2 regions of the Streptomyces sp. Ac-502 genome follow, and region 1 is predicted to be linked to the other one. Evidence: riboswitches for the same ligand, from Rfam matches in the RefSeq annotation. Region 1 holds a riboswitch; the other holds the start of a gene.
The links. Region 1 has a riboswitch for S-adenosylmethionine ahead of ACEXOX_RS14795 (aminotransferase class V-fold PLP-dependent enzyme). Riboswitches for the same ligand answer to the same signal wherever they lie in the genome.
Positions count from the first base shown of each region.

Region 2: it holds a riboswitch for S-adenosylmethionine, as region 1 does, so the genes downstream of both, thrC (threonine synthase) here and ACEXOX_RS14795 (aminotransferase class V-fold PLP-dependent enzyme) in region 1, are expected to answer to the same signal.

Region 1 is NZ_JBHFFO010000001.1:3,292,182-3,299,760, reverse strand. It holds gene ACEXOX_RS14820 (heme-copper oxidase subunit III) at 1-362, shown strand, start outside; gene ACEXOX_RS14815 (c-type cytochrome) at 442-1,251, shown strand; gene ACEXOX_RS14810 (Rieske 2Fe-2S domain-containing protein) at 1,248-2,312, shown strand; gene ACEXOX_RS14805 (cytochrome bc complex cytochrome b subunit) at 2,309-3,946, shown strand; gene trpD (anthranilate phosphoribosyltransferase) at 4,126-5,190, shown strand; SAM riboswitch class IV at 5,275-5,392, shown strand; gene ACEXOX_RS14795 (aminotransferase class V-fold PLP-dependent enzyme) at 5,563-6,981, shown strand; gene ACEXOX_RS14790 (Lrp/AsnC ligand binding domain-containing protein) at 7,082-7,363, opposite strand; gene ACEXOX_RS14785 (rhomboid family intramembrane serine protease) at 7,360-7,579, opposite strand, start outside.
Region 2 is NZ_JBHFFO010000001.1:6,266,298-6,273,876, forward strand. It holds gene ACEXOX_RS28660 (trehalose-6-phosphate synthase) at 1-611, opposite strand, end outside; gene ACEXOX_RS28665 (glucosyl-3-phosphoglycerate synthase) at 712-1,659, opposite strand; SAM riboswitch class I at 1,824-1,981, shown strand; gene thrC (threonine synthase) at 1,999-3,288, shown strand; gene ACEXOX_RS28675 (MoaD/ThiS family protein) at 3,520-3,798, shown strand; gene ACEXOX_RS28680 (cold-shock protein) at 4,237-4,440, shown strand; gene groL (chaperonin GroEL) at 4,868-6,493, shown strand; gene ACEXOX_RS28690 (SDR family NAD(P)-dependent oxidoreductase) at 6,645-7,508, shown strand.

The DNA of each region.
Region 1 (7,579 bases):
TCGGTGTGTTCGCAGCCGAGCGCGGCGATGTCAAGAAGCTCCGGACCTGGTTCGTGATCACCTTCATCATGGGTGCGATCTTCATCGGCGGTCAGGTCTTCGAGTACACCGATCTGGTCAAGGAAGAGGGCCTCTCGCTCTCGTCCGGCCCGTACGGCTCGGTGTTCTACCTGACCACCGGCTTCCACGGACTGCACGTGACAGGCGGTCTCATCGCCTTCCTGCTGGTCCTGGGCAGGACGTACGCGGCCAAGAGGTTCACCCACGAACAGGCCACCGCGGCCATCGTCGTGTCCTACTACTGGCACTTCGTCGATGTCGTCTGGATCGGCCTCTTCGCCACGATCTACCTGATCCGCTGACCGGTCCCGCACCGGAACGGCGCATCAGACAGACATAGCCAAAGCATCGACGCAGAAGATCCTGACACCGGGGTAATCCGTGAAAAAGCTCTCCGCACGACGGCGCCATCCGCTGGCGGCGCTCGTCGTCCTACTCTTCGCGCTGGCGGTCACTGGGGGGCTGTACGCCGCGTTCGCGCCTGCGGACAAGGCTCAGGCCGATGACACCGCCCAGTCTCTTGCCATCAAGGAGGGCAAGAAGCTCTTCGCCGTCGGCTGCGCCAGCTGCCACGGCACCGGCGGTCAGGGCACCTCCGACGGCCCGAGCCTGGTCGGCGTGGGCGCCGCCGCCGTCGACTTCCAGGTCGGCACCGGCCGGATGCCGGCGCAGCAGCCCGGCGCCCAGGTGCCGCGGAAGAAGAACATCTACAGCCAGGCCGAGATCGACCAGCTCGCGGCGTACGTCGCGTCGCTGGGTGCCGGTCCCAGCGTGCCGGGCAAGGAGCAGTACAGCAAGGACGGCGCGGACATCGCCAAGGGCGGTGAGCTGTTCCGTACGAACTGCGCGCAGTGCCACAACTTCACCGGTAAGGGCGGCGCCCTGACCAACGGCAAGTTCGCACCGACGCTCGAAGGCGTGGACCCGAAGCACATCTACGAGGCCATGGAGACCGGCCCGCAGAACATGCCTTCCTTCGGTGACGGTTCGCTGTCCCCGCAGAACAAGAAGGACATCGTGTCCTACCTCGGCGCCGTCAACAGCGACGACACCCCCAGCCCCGGTGGTCTGGGCCTGGGCGGTCTCGGCCCGGTCAGTGAGGGCCTCTTCGGTTGGATCGCCGGCCTGGGCGCGCTGATCGCGGTCGCCATCTGGGTCGCAGCCCGGACTACGAAGGCCAAGAAGTCATGAGTGAGACTGGACGACACGAAGACGTGCCAGAAAAGAACCTCCCCGGTGAGCGGGACACGGCTCACGGCGGCGCGGTCGAGCCGGCGGACAACCCGTTCGCCGACCCGGGGCTGCCGCCCCACGAGCACCGCATCCAGGACATCGACGAGCGGGCCGCCAAGCGCTCCGAGCGCGCGGTCGCCTTCCTCTTCACCCTGTCGATGCTCGCGACGGTCGGCTTCATCGCCGCCTATGTGATCTTCCCGGTCGACGAGATCACCTACATCTGGCCGTTCGGCCACGTCAGCGCGCTGAACTTCTGGCTCGGTCTGACGCTCGGTGTGGCGCTCTTCTGCATCGGCGCCGGCGCGGTCCACTGGGCCCGCACGCTGATGTCCGACGAGGAGGTCGCCGACGACCGGCACCCGATCGAGGCGGCCCCCGAGGTCAAGGCCAAGGTCATGGAGGACTTCCGCGCAGGCGCGAAGGAATCCGCGATCGGCCGCCGCAAGCTGGTCCGCAACACCATGTTCGGCGCGCTGGCCCTGGTGCCGCTCTCCGGTGTGGTGCTGCTGCGCGACCTCGGTCCGCTGCCGGAGAAGAAGCTCCGTACGACCGGCTGGAAGAAGGGCATCCGCCTGGTCAACCAGTCGACCAACCTCCCGCTGCGTCCCGAGGACATCGCGGTCGGCTCGCTGACCTTCGCCAAGCCCGAGGGTCTGGAGGAGGACGACCACGAGTTCAACCAGAAGATCGCCAAGGACGCCCTGATGCTCGTGCGGATCCAGCCGCAGAACATTAAGGACAAGCAGGAACTGGACTGGTCGCACGAGGGCATCGTCGCCTACTCGAAGATCTGCACCCACGTGGGCTGCCCGATCAGCCTCTACGAGCAGCAGACGCACCACGTGCTGTGCCCCTGCCACCAGTCGACCTTCGACCTGGCCGACGGCGGACGCGTGATCTTCGGTCCCGCCGGACACGCCCTGCCGCAGCTGCACATCACGGTCAAGGACGGCTTCCTCGAAGCCGTCAGCGACTTCGCGGAGCCCGTCGGCCCGAGCTTCTGGGAGCGCGGATGAGTAACGAGACGAGCGCGACCACCACGCGCCGCGGCCAGGCGCCGCGGGGCGAGCGGATCGCCGACTGGGCGGACGGCCGGCTGGGCATCTACAGCCTCGCCAAGTCCAACATGCGCAAGATCTTCCCGGACCACTGGTCCTTCATGCTCGGTGAGATCTGCCTCTACAGCTTCATCATCATCATCCTGACCGGCGTCTACCTGACGCTGTTCTTCCACCCGAGCATGGCCGAGGTGACCTACCACGGCTCGTACGTGCCCATGCACGGGATCCGGATGACGCAGGCGTTCGAGTCGACGCTGGACATCAGCTTCGACGTGCGCGGCGGTCTGCTCATCCGGCAGATCCACCACTGGGCGGCCCTGGTCTTCCTGGGCGCCATGATGGTGCACATGATGCGGGTGTTCTTCACCGGCGCCTTCCGCAAGCCGCGCGAGGTCAACTGGCTGTTCGGCTTCCTGCTGCTGGTGCTCGGCATGTTCACCGGCTTCACCGGCTACTCGCTGCCGGACGACCTGCTCTCCGGCACCGGCGTCCGGTTCATCGAGGGTGTCATCCTGGCGATGCCGCTGGTCGGCTCGTACCTGCAGATGTTCATCTTCGGCGGGGAGTTCCCGGGGCACGACATCATCCCGAGGTTCTTCACGGTGCACGTCCTGCTGCTCCCCGGCATCATGCTGGGTCTGCTGGTGGCGCACCTGATCCTGGTCTTCTACCACAAGCACACGCAGTTCCCGGGTGCCGGCAAGACCAACAAGAACGTCGTCGGCATGCCGCTGCTGCCGGTCTACATGGCCAAGGCCGGAGGCTTCTTCTTCCTGGTCTTCGGCGTGATCTCGGTGATCGCGGCGGTCGCCAGCATCAACCCGGTGTGGGCCATCGGCCCGTACCGGCCCGACCAGGTGTCCACCGGCGCCCAGCCCGACTGGTACATGGGCTTCGCCGAGGGTCTGGTCCGTGTGATGCCCGGCTGGGAGTGGGACATCTGGGGCCACACCATCAACTTCGGTGTGCTGATCCCGATCCTCATCTTCCCGCTGGTGCTGGTGGCGATCGCGGTCTACCCGTTCGTCGAGTCCTGGGTCACCGGCGACAAGCGCGAGCACCACATCCTGGACCGCCCGCGCAACGCCCCGACCCGTACCGGCTTCGGTGTGGCCTGGCTGACCGCCTACCTCATCATGCTGATCGGCGGCGGCAACGACCTGTGGGCCACCCACTTCCACCTGTCGCTGAACGCGCTGACCTGGTTCGTCCGGATCGGCTTCTTCGTCGGCCCGGTGGTGGCCTTCATCGTCACCAAGCGGATCTGCCTGGGCCTCCAGCGCCGGGACCGCGACAAGGTGCTGCACGGACGCGAGTCCGGCATCATCAAGCGGCTGCCGCACGGTGAGTTCATCGAGGTGCACGAGCCGCTCAACCAGGAGCAGCTGCACACGCTCACCCAGCACGAGCAGCCCAAGCCGTTCGAGATCGGCCCGGAGGTCGACGAGAACGGTGTCGAGCGGAAGGTCAAGCGGACGACCAAGCTCCGCGCCAAGCTCTCCAAGGGCTACTACGGCGAGGACAACGTCATCCCGAAGCCGACCCCGGAGGAGTACAAGGAGATCACCAGCGGCCACGGCCACCACTGATCCCCGCCGTGTGACCCACGGCTAGTACCACCCCGCGTAAGTACGCCACCCAGAGGGCCCCGTCCTTCCCCAAGCTCTTAAGGAGCAGGGGAGTCCCCATTCGGACGGGGCCCTTCGGCATGCCGGGGCGCCGGATAAGGTTTCGGCACCAGCAGGACACGAATCCAGGAGTGTGGACCATGAACGTTGCGACCCCGAACGGCGGCGACAGCGTGGCGGTCCGCACCTGGCCGGGCGTCCTGGACGCACTCCTCCAGGGCCGCGACCTGGGCGCCGACGACACCGCGTGGGCGATGGACCGGATCATGCGCGGCGAGGCCACCGACGCGCAGATCGCGGGCTTCGCGGTGGCGCTGCGTGCCAAGGGCGAGACGGTCGCCGAGATCACCGGCCTGGTACGGGCGATGTACGCGCACGCCAACCTCATCGACGTGCCGGGCCCGAGCGTGGACATCGTCGGCACCGGCGGCGACGGCGCCAAGACCGTCAACATCTCCACGATGTCCTCGATCGTGGTGGCCGGCACCGGCGCGAAGGTCGTCAAGCACGGCAACCGCGCCGCCTCGTCGGCCAGCGGCGCGTCCGACGTGCTGGAGAAGCTGGGCGTCAACCTGGACCTGACCCCGCGCCGGGTCGTCGAGGTCGCCGAGGAGGCCGGGATCACCTTCTGCTTCGCGGTCAAGTTCCACCCGTCGCTGCGGCACGTGGCGCCCGCCCGGCGCGAACTGGGCATCCGTACGACGTTCAACGTGCTGGGCCCGCTGACCAACCCGGCGAAGGTACGGGCCCAGGCCACCGGCGTGGCCGACGCGCGGATGGCGCCGATCCTGGCCGGCGTGCTGGCCGAACGCGGCTCCAGCGCGCTGGTCTTCCGGGGCGACGACGGACTGGACGAACTGACGACCACCGCCACGTCGAAGGTCTGGGTCGTCCGGGACGGCGGCGTGCGTGAGGAGGCCTTCGACCCGCGGGACGTGGGCATCGGCCTGGTGCCCGTGGAGGCGCTGCGCGGCGCCGACGCCTCGTACAACGCGGACGTGGCGCGCCGCCTGCTGGGCGGCGAGACCGGGCCGGTGCGGGACGCGGTGCTGCTCAACTCGGCCGCGGCGCTGGTGGCCCTGGAGCCGACCGAGGCGCCGCTGAACGAGCAGCTCGCGGCCGGCATCGAGCGGGCCGCCGAGGCCATCGACTCGGGGGCGGCCCGCCGGGCGCTGGAGCGGTGGGTGGCGGCCAGCAACGCGTGACGGCGATCCGCAGTGGCGCGGGGCCCGGTCCGGGATACGGACCGGGCCTTGCGCGTTCCCGATCGTGTGGCATGATGCTGATCAGGTCACGAGTGACAGCGACTACGGCCCCGGCCCGCTGTCCGGCAACCCTCCGTCCGTGGCGGGGTGCCCCGGGTGATGACCAGGTCGCAGGCAGCGAGGTCTGCGGCAAGCGCGGATCCCTCGCCAGGGATCCTGGTCCTTGAGGGAGATCTCCCGATGATTCAGCGAATGCGTTAGGGCCGTTCGGCCCCGTTTTCCGCACCCCTTTTTCTTTCACCGCTGTCGGCCGGCCCCGCTTCGGCGTGTGGGCCCCGCAGCGAAGTCGCCCTGCCTTCACGGGAGTTCGCCATGCCTGTTTCCGCTACCGCTGCCGCCGCCCCTACCGCTACCGCTGCCGCCACCGATGCCGCCTCCGATGCCGCTGTCTGTGCCCCGCTGCCCGTGCTGGGCCGGGACGTGCTGGTCCCGCTCGTCACCGGCGGCGAGGTCGAGTACGCGGCGCTGGACATCGCCGCCAGCGCCCCGGCGCTCCAGCGCGTCTGGGACGACGTGGCCGCGTACGCCCCGTACTACGGCAGCGTCCACCGCGGCGCGGGCTACCTCTCGCAGCTGTCCACCGACCTGTTCGAGAACAGCCGGGCGGCGGTGGCGGACTTCCTCGGGTGCCGGGAGGGCGACCAGGTGGTCTTCACCCGCTCCACCACCGACTCGCTGAACCTGCTGGCCGCCGTGCTGCCCGCGGACACCCGGGTGTTCGTCTTCGAGACCGAGCACCACGCCTCGCTGCTGCCCTGGGAGCAGCGCGCCGACGTCGAGGTGACGTACCTGGACGCGCCCCGTACGCCGCGGCAGGCGGTGGACACGCTGGAGCGGGCGCTGGCCGAGCGCGAGCCGTATCGGAATGCGCTGGTCTGCGTGACGGGTGCTTCCAATGTGACCGGTGAGCTGTGGCCCGTACGGGAGCTGGCCGCCGCGGCGCACGCGCACGGCGCGCGGATCGTGCTCGACGCCGCCCAGCTCGCCCCGCACCACCCGGTCGACATCGCGGAACTGGACGTGGACTGGGTCGCCTTCTCCGGCCACAAGCTGTACGCGCCCTTCGGCGCCGGCGTGCTGGCCGGGCGCGCCGACTGGCTCCAGGCCGCCGAGCCGTACCTCGCGGGCGGCGGCGCCAGCCGTACGGTCGCGCGCCGCGCCGACGGCGGGGTGGACGTCGACTGGCACACCACCGCGGCCCGCCACGAGGCCGGATCGCCCAACGTCATCGGCGTCTACGCCATCGCGGCCGCCTGCAAGGCGCTCACCGAGGCGGGCTTCGAGGGCCTGGTCGCCCGGGAGCAGCGGCTGGTCGAGCGGGTACGGGCGGGCCTCGCCGAGGTGCCCGAGGTGACCGTGCTCTCGCTGTTCGGGGACGACGCGCCGCGGGTGGGCGTGCTGTCCTTCGTCGTCGAGGGCTGGAACAGCTCGCACTTCGCGGCGGCGCTCTCCGCCGAGTACGGCATCGGCGTGCGCGACGGGCTGTTCTGCGCGCACCCCCTGGTACGGACCCTGCTGGGCGCCGAGTCCGAGGCGCCGGGCGAGTGCGGCGCACCCGAAGGAGCGCCGGGGGAGCGGAGCCTGAACGCCATCCGGGTGAGCTTCGGGGCCGGTACGCCCGACGAGCACGTGGACCGTTTCGTCCAGGCCGTCAAGGAACTGGTGACGCAGGGCGCGCGCTGGAGCTACCGCACCGAGGACGGGCGCTGCGTGCCGGACACCGCGGCGTAGCCCCTTGAACCGCCCGCGCCGCGGCGCTCCGCTGTCCGGGCGCCGCGGCGTGGGTCTCGTACGTGGTGGCGGTGGCGGTGGTGGTCCGGCGGTCGCCCGGTCAGGCGTCCAGGCCGATGGCGAAGGCCGCTTCCAGGTCGTGCTGGGAGTACGTACGGAAGGCGATGTGCGTCTCCGTGGAGGCGACGCCCGGCACCTTGCTGATCCGGCCCGGGATGACGTCCGCCAGGTCGTCGTGCCGGGCCACCCGCACCAGCGCGATCAGGTCGTGCGCACCGGTGACCGAGTAGACCTCGCTGACGCCCTCCAGAGCGGCGATCTTCTCCGCGATCTCCGGGATCTGGTCCACGCTGGTCTTGATGAGCACGATCGAAGTGATCACGGTTGGCTCTCTCCCTCGGCCGCCTGCTGCTTCGCCGTTCCGGCGGAGTCCACCCTACCGGTGGCCGCGGCGGTTCCCCCGGCCGGAGCGGGGCCCGGCCGGTACCGCACCCAGGCGTACAGGAAGCCCACCGCGAAGCCCACGACATGGGCGAGATAGGCCACGCCCGGGGTGCTGGGGTCGCGCTGCGCGGCGATCCACTGGAGGACGAACCAG
Region 2 (7,579 bases), 3.0 Mb from region 1:
CCGAGCAGCACCGCCTCGGCCACGTCGTCCGGCAGCATCCGGAAGTAGTCGGCGGGCGCCCACGGCGTGTGGGAGAAGTGGCCGATGCGCAGGTCGGGGCGGCGGGCGCGGAGCAGCCCCGGCACCAGCGTGAGGTGGTAGTCCTGCACGAGCACCACGGCGCCGGGCGCGGCCTCGTCGGCGAGCGCGTCCGCGAAGGCCGCGTTGTACGCCTCGTACGACGCCCACCGCGCGCGGAACGCGTCGTCGAAGGAGGGCTCCAGCGGCGTCTGGTAGAGCATGTGGTGGACGAACCACAGCACCGAGTTCGCGATGCCGTTGTAGGCGTCGGTGAAGACGTCGGCGGGGATGTCCAGCATGCGTACGGGCTGGCCGCCCGTGTCGGCGGGGTCCAGGTGGCCGCCGCTGCGGCGGGCGGCCGCGCGGTCGCCGTCGCCCAGGGCGGCGCACACCCACACCGCACCCGCGTCCGGGCCGATCGCGGAGAGCCCGGAGACCAGCCCGCCACCACCGCGTTTCGCGGTCAGCGCGCCGTCGTCCCCCTTCGTGTACGAGACCGGACCGCGGTTGGACGCGACGAGAACCTTGGCACCAGAACGCTCGGAAACCATGTTGCGAGACTAGCCCGCCACCCATCCGCTCAAACGTGCGGAGCGGAGGCGGAACGTCACGGTTCACGCCGCGCCGGAACCGGGCTCCGGACCGGCGGCGTCACGCCGCCCGGCGCTCCGCGTACTCCGGTATCTCCGCCATCGGCGGCCGCTCCTCGGTGTCCACGTCCCAGGTGCGCGGCACGAAACCGGTCTCACCGCGCTCGAACTGGGTCAGCCGCGGGCGCACCAGATGGCCGCGGGCCAGCCGCAGCTGCGCGGTGCGGTAGATGGCCGCCGCCATCCTGCCGAGCGCCTGGCCGCTCTGATGGCGGTGCTTGCGCACACCGATGTCCACCTGCGCCAGCGCGTCCAGCCCCACCGTGTGCAGCGCGTCGACCAGCAGGCCCAGCTCCACGCCGTAACCCACCGGGAACGGCAGCCGCTCCAGCAGCGACCGGCGGGCCGCGTACTCCCCGCCGAGCGGCTGCACGAACCCGGCGAGCTGCGGCCAGTGCAGGTTCAGCAGCGGCCGGGCGACCAGCTCGGTGACCCGGCCGCCCTGGCCCGCCGCCTCGCCGAGCGGACGGTCGTACATGCCCTTGACGAACTGCACGTCCGGGTCGGTCAGCAGCGGGCCGACGATCCCGGAGACGAAGCCCGGGTCGAATTCGCGCAGGTCGGCGTCGACGAAGCAGACGATGTCACCGCCGGTCGCCAGCAGGGAGCGCCACAGCACCTCGCCCTTGCCGGGCAGCGCGGGCAGCCGCGGCAGCACCTCGTCCCGGTGGACGACCCGCGCGCCCGCCTCGGCCGCGACCTTGGCCGTACCGTCCGTGGAACCGGAGTCCAGCACCACCAGCTCGTCGACGAGCGGCACCGACGGCGTCATCAGCCCCGTACGGATCGCCTCGACGATCGCCCCGACCGTCGCCTCCTCGTCGAGCGCGGGCAGCACGACGGAGACCGTCTGTCCCGTCTCGCGCTTCGCGGCCAGCAGCCGGTCGAGCGGGCGGTCCACGGCCGACCAGGACCGGCCGGCCAGCCAGCGCTCCACCTCTTCCAGCACGTGCGCGTCTCCTTCGTTCCCGGACCAGCGAATGTGATCCATCTCGCGGTGCGGACGGCTGTCTCGACCGCCCGGCCCTTCGGTTACAGTCTTGAACAACGCGAACGCCCCGGACATGCCGGGGTCGGCGCGACAAACGCCTGGGCTCCGGCCCAGCGCCATACCGCTCATCCAGAGGGGCAGAGGGACACGGCCCGTTGAAGCCCCGGCAACCCTCCAGCCGGTCTCCGTCGCCGCACAGTGTGTGCGGCCCGCGAGGCTCCCGGCTCGGGAAGGTGCCAATTCCGTCTCGCGGCGAGATGCGTCGCGAGGAAGATGAGGAGAAAGGGCCTCGCCTCCATGGCTGTGCAGTCCGTCGAAAGCACCCCGTCCACCAGCGTCTCCCTCGGCCCCGCCGTCGCCCTGTCCTGCCGCGAGTGCGGCGAGCGCTTCGACCTCGGACCGATCTTCGCCTGCGTGTCCTGCTTCGGGCCGCTGGAAGTGGCGTACGACCTGCCGGCCGGCGACCCCGAGGGTCTGCGCGAGCGGATCGAGGCGGGCCCCAACAACATCTGGCGGTACGCGCCGCTGCTGCCCGTCCCGGCCGACGTCGCGGACAAGCCCAACCTCAACCCCGGCCTGACCAAGCTGGTCAAGGCCGACAACCTGGCCCGTGAGCTGGGCGTCACCGGCGGCCTGTACGTCAAGGACGACTCCGGCAACCCGACGCACTCCTTCAAGGACCGCGTCGTCGCCATCGCCGTCGAGGCCGCCCGCGCCTTCGGCTTCACCACCCTGTCCTGCTCCTCCACCGGCAACCTCGCCGGGGCGGTCGGCGCGGCGGCGGCCCGGGCCGGCTTCCGCTCCTGCGTGTTCATCCCGCACGACCTGGAGGCGGGCAAGGTCGTCATGGCCGCGGTCTACGGCGGCGAGCTGGTCGGCATCGAGGGCACCTACGACGACGTCAACCGCTTCTGCTCGGAACTGATCGGCGACCCGCTCGGCGAGGGCTGGGGCTTCGTCAACGTCAACCTGCGCCCGTACTACGGCGAGGGCTCCAAGACCCTCGCGTACGAGATCTGCGAGCAGCTCGGCTGGCGGCTGCCGGACCAGATCGTCATCCCGATCGCCTCCGGCTCCCAGCTCACGAAGATCGACAAGGGGCTGAAGGAGCTGATCGCGCTCGGCCTGGTCGAGGACAAGCCGTACAAGATCTTCGGTGCCCAGGCCGAGGGCTGTTCCCCGGTCTCCACCGCCTTCAAGGCGGGCCACGACGTCGTACGGCCGCAGAAGCCGGACACCATCGCCAAGTCGCTGGCCATCGGCAACCCGGCCGACGGCCCGTACGTGCTCGACATCGCCCGGCGCACCGGCGGCGCGGTCGAGGACGTCGACGACGAGCAGGTGGTCGACGCGATCAAGCTGCTGGCCCGTACGGAGGGCATCTTCGCCGAGACCGCCGGCGGCGTGACCGTGGGCGTGACGAAGAAGCTGATCGAGAACGGGCTGCTCGACCCGGCGCTGACCACCGTCGTGCTCAACACCGGCGACGGGCTCAAGACGCTGGACGCCGTGGCGCCCACGACCGGGCCCTCGGCCACCATCCGCCCGAGCCTGGAAGCGTTCCGCGCCGCCGGCCTGGCGGGCTGACCGCCGCGCGCGGCCGTACACACCCGTACGCGGTCGCGCGCACCCGTACGCGTCGGCGCACACCGGCACGCGTCGGCACACACCGATACGCGTCGGTACGCGACCGCACCCGTCGACGCGCATCCGTACCCATCAGCGCGCGCCGGCGTACCTCCGTCCGCCCCCGCGGCCATCGGTACGCCCGCGCCCGCGCCCCTCCGCACCCTCCCGCGATCTGGAAGGCAGCACACCATGAGCGTCAACGTCCGCATCCCGACCATCCTGCGCACCTACACCGACGGCCAGGCCGAGGTCGCCGCCGAGGGCGCGACCCTCTCCGAGGTCATCGAGAACCTGGAGCGGAACCACGCCGGTATCGCGGCCCGTGTCCTGGACGACACCGGCAAGCTGCGCCGCTTCGTGAACGTCTACGTCAACGACGACGACGTGCGCTTCGAGCAGGGCCTGGCGACGCCGACGCCGGACGGCGCGGGCGTCTCGATCATCCCGGCGGTGGCCGGCGGCTGCTGAGCCGGCCGCCTGGGACGCCGTAACGATCTTTTTCGGCCCTTCCCGGGGCCAACGGCTGGAATCGCCCCCTCCGCCATGAAGCGGACGGGGCGATTCCGTGTTGTTAAAGGCGATACAGTTGTGGTGATTCCTCGTCCAGCGCACGCCGAACGCCGATGAAGGCCCGGCAAGTTGTGCGCGAAGTGTGGACATGTTTTGTCGTGTTGGTGAGCTTTGCCCGGCCCGACTTGCCCTGACGTATGGGCTTTTCTTCGTATATTTACGATTGTTCGCGAGAAGAATTCTCGTCCGACTGACCTGTTGCGCTGGGCAGTTGGACAGATACATTCAGCGGCGGTCGACGCGTTCCGGCGCACACCCCCTCCTGTCGGGGGTGAGGTCTGACCCGGGTCCGCGGAGTGCGGTCCTGTGCAAGGGCCAGTAATAGGGGAGTTAGGCATGGCTCAGGGCACCGTCAAGTGGTTCAACGCGGAGAAGGGGTACGGCTTCATCGCGGTCGACGGTGGTGCGGATGTATTCGTCCACTACAGCGCGATCCAGATGGACGGTTACCGCACCCTTGAGGAGGGTCAGCGGGTCGAGTTCGAGATCTCGCAGGGCCAGAAAGGGCCGCAGGCGGACATGGTCCGCGTGGCCGGCTGAAGCGCCGACCGACTGCTGCGTACGAAGGTCCGCGTCCCCTGCGGGGGGCGCGGGCCTTCTGTGTTTGGGTGGGGCGGGGGCCGATGCGGGGGAGTGCCAGGTCATCGGGCCGCGCCCGGTTTGACACCTGGACTCGATGGGGATGGCTCCCGCCGACGCGCTTGCGCCCTCCCGTCGCCCGGCCGCCACCCCTATACGAGGCTTCTGCGAAGCCGCTTGCACTCTAAGGGGCCGAGTGCTAATCATTGCGTTAGCACTCTACGAGTGAGAGTGACAGCTAAGGACCGACTCGGTGAGGTCCGCGGGCAGGTGGGGCAAGGAACCACCGGCTCGTGAACCGTCCGTCGCGGGCGCCAGCGCGGTCCGGAGTATCCACCCTCCCCCAGACGCAGTCCGGGGGGACCCCAGTCCGGGAGGACCACTTCACATGGCCAAGATCATCGCGTTCGACGAGGAGGCACGGCGCGGTCTCGAGCGCGGGATGAACCAGCTCGCCGACGCCGTCAAGGTCACCCTTGGCCCCAAGGGCCGCAACGTCGTCCTCGAGAAGAAGTGGGGCGCCCCCACGATCACCAACGATGGTGTCTCCATCGCCAAGGAGATCGAGCTCGAGGACCCGTACGAGAAGATCGGCGCCGAGCTGGTCAAGGAGGTCGCGAAGAAGACGGACGACGTCGCCGGTGACGGCACGACGACCGCGACCGTCCTGGCCCAGGCCCTGGTCCGCGAGGGCCTGCGCAACGTGGCCGCCGGCGCCAACCCGATGGCCCTCAAGCGCGGCATCGAGCGTGCCGTCGAGGCCGTCTCCGCCGCCCTGCTGGAGCAGGCCAAGGACGTGGAGACCAAGGAGCAGATCGCTTCGACCGCCTCCATCTCCGCCGCCGACACCCAGATCGGCGAGCTGATCGCCGAGGCCATGGACAAGGTCGGCAAGGAAGGCGTCATCACCGTCGAGGAGTCCCAGACCTTCGGTCTGGAGCTGGAGCTCACCGAGGGTATGCGCTTCGACAAGGGCTACATCTCGGCGTACTTCGCCACCGACATGGAGCGTATGGAGGCGTCGCTCGACGACCCGTACATCCTCATCGTCAACTCGAAGATCTCCAACGTGAAGGACCTCCTTCCGCTGCTGGAGAAGGTCATGCAGTCGGGCAAGCCGCTGCTGATCATCGCCGAGGACGTCGAGGGCGAGGCCCTGTCGACCCTGGTCGTCAACAAGATCCGCGGCACCTTCAAGTCCGTCGCCGTCAAGGCCCCGGGCTTCGGCGACCGCCGCAAGGCCATGCTCGGCGACATCGCCATCCTCACCGGTGGCACGGTCATCTCCGAGGAGGTCGGCCTCAAGCTGGAGAACGCCGGTCTCGACCTGCTGGGCCGCGCCCGCAAGGTCGTCATCACCAAGGACGAGACCACCATCGTCGACGGTGCCGGTGACAGCGAGCAGGTCCAGGGCCGCGTCAACCAGATCCGCGCCGAGATCGAGAACAGCGACTCGGACTACGACCGCGAGAAGCTCCAGGAGCGTCTGGCGAAGCTGGCCGGCGGCGTGGCCGTCATCAAGGCCGGTGCCGCCACCGAGGTCGAGCTCAAGGAGCGCAAGCACCGCATCGAGGACGCCGTTCGCAACGCGAAGGCGGCCGTCGAGGAGGGCATCGTCGCCGGCGGTGGCGTCGCCCTGCTGCAGGCCTCCTCGGTCTTCGAGAAGCTGGAGCTGGAGGGTGACGAGGCCACCGGTGCCGCCGCTGTGAAGCTGGCCCTGGAGGCCCCGCTGAAGCAGATCTCCGTCAACGGCGGCCTCGAGGGCGGCGTCGTGGTGGAGAAGGTGCGCAACCTGGCCGTCGGCCACGGTCTGAACGCCGCGACCGGCGAGTACGTCGACATGATCGCCGAGGGCATCATCGACCCCGCCAAGGTCACGCGCTCCGCGCTGCAGAACGCCGCGTCGATCGCCGCGCTGTTCCTGACCACCGAGGCCGTCATCGCCGACAAGCCGGAGAAGGCCGCCGCGGGCGGCGCTCCGGGCGGCATGCCGGGCGGTGACATGGACTTCTGATCCTCCCGGATCATCTGTCCTCAGGTCGCTGGGGCGGCACTCCTCCTCCCAGGGGGTGCCGCCCCAGCGGCGTTCGCGGTGCGGTCTCCGGTACGTCCTTCCGTACGCCGGTCCTTGCGTCGCCCCCGGCCCGACGGGGCACGATCGCCCCATGACGACTCGAAACGGGCAGACCGCCCGACCGGACCGGTTCACCGCGGACACCGTCGCCCTGGTCACCGGCGGCAGCAGCGGAGTGGGCCTGGCAGCCGCGCGGCGGCTGCTCGCGGACGGCGCGCGGGTAGTGGTGTGCGGCCGCGACGAGCGCCGCCTCGACACTGCCGTGGCGCACCTGAGGGAGCAGGCGCGGGAGGCGGTGACGGGCGGCGAAGCAACCGTTGCGGATGCGACGGGGGCGGGGCAGTGGGCGGCCGGTGCCGCGGCGGACCGGGTGTTCGGCGTACGGGCCGACACGGCCTCCGTCGCCGACCTGGACGCCGCGGTCGAGGCGGTGCGCGACCGCTTCGGGCACCTCGACATCATCTTCGCCAATGCGGGCCGGTACGCCGCCGCGCCCTTCGAGGAGATCACCGAGGCCGACTTCGACCAGGCGGTCGGCGTGAACTTCAAGGGCGTTTTCTTCACCGTCCAGCGGGCGCTCCCGCTGCTGCGGGACGGCGGCGTGGTGGTCATCAACGCCTCGTCGCTGGTGCAACGCGGGCAGGCGGACGCCACCCTTCACTCCGCGACCAAGGCCGCCGCGCTCAACCTCGCCAGGACGCTCGCGGCGGCGCTCGCCGGGCGCCGGATCCGCGTCAACTCGGTCAGCCCCGGCTACGTCGAGACGCCGATGTTCGCGGGCTCGGACATCGGCGTGGCGGAGGCGGAGAAGCTGCGGGCGCAGACGGCGGCGGGCCGGTTCGCGCGGCCCGAGGAGATCGCCGACGCGGTGGCCTTCCTGGCGTCCGGCGAGGCGTCGTACGTCAACGGGCAGGACCTGGTGGTGGACGGCGGGCTGCACGGCTGCGCCATGTGAGGGCCGGGCGGGGCGGCCGCCCGGACACACCGTCGCCGCCGGTATGTCAGTTTCTGTGAGATTCGGCATGT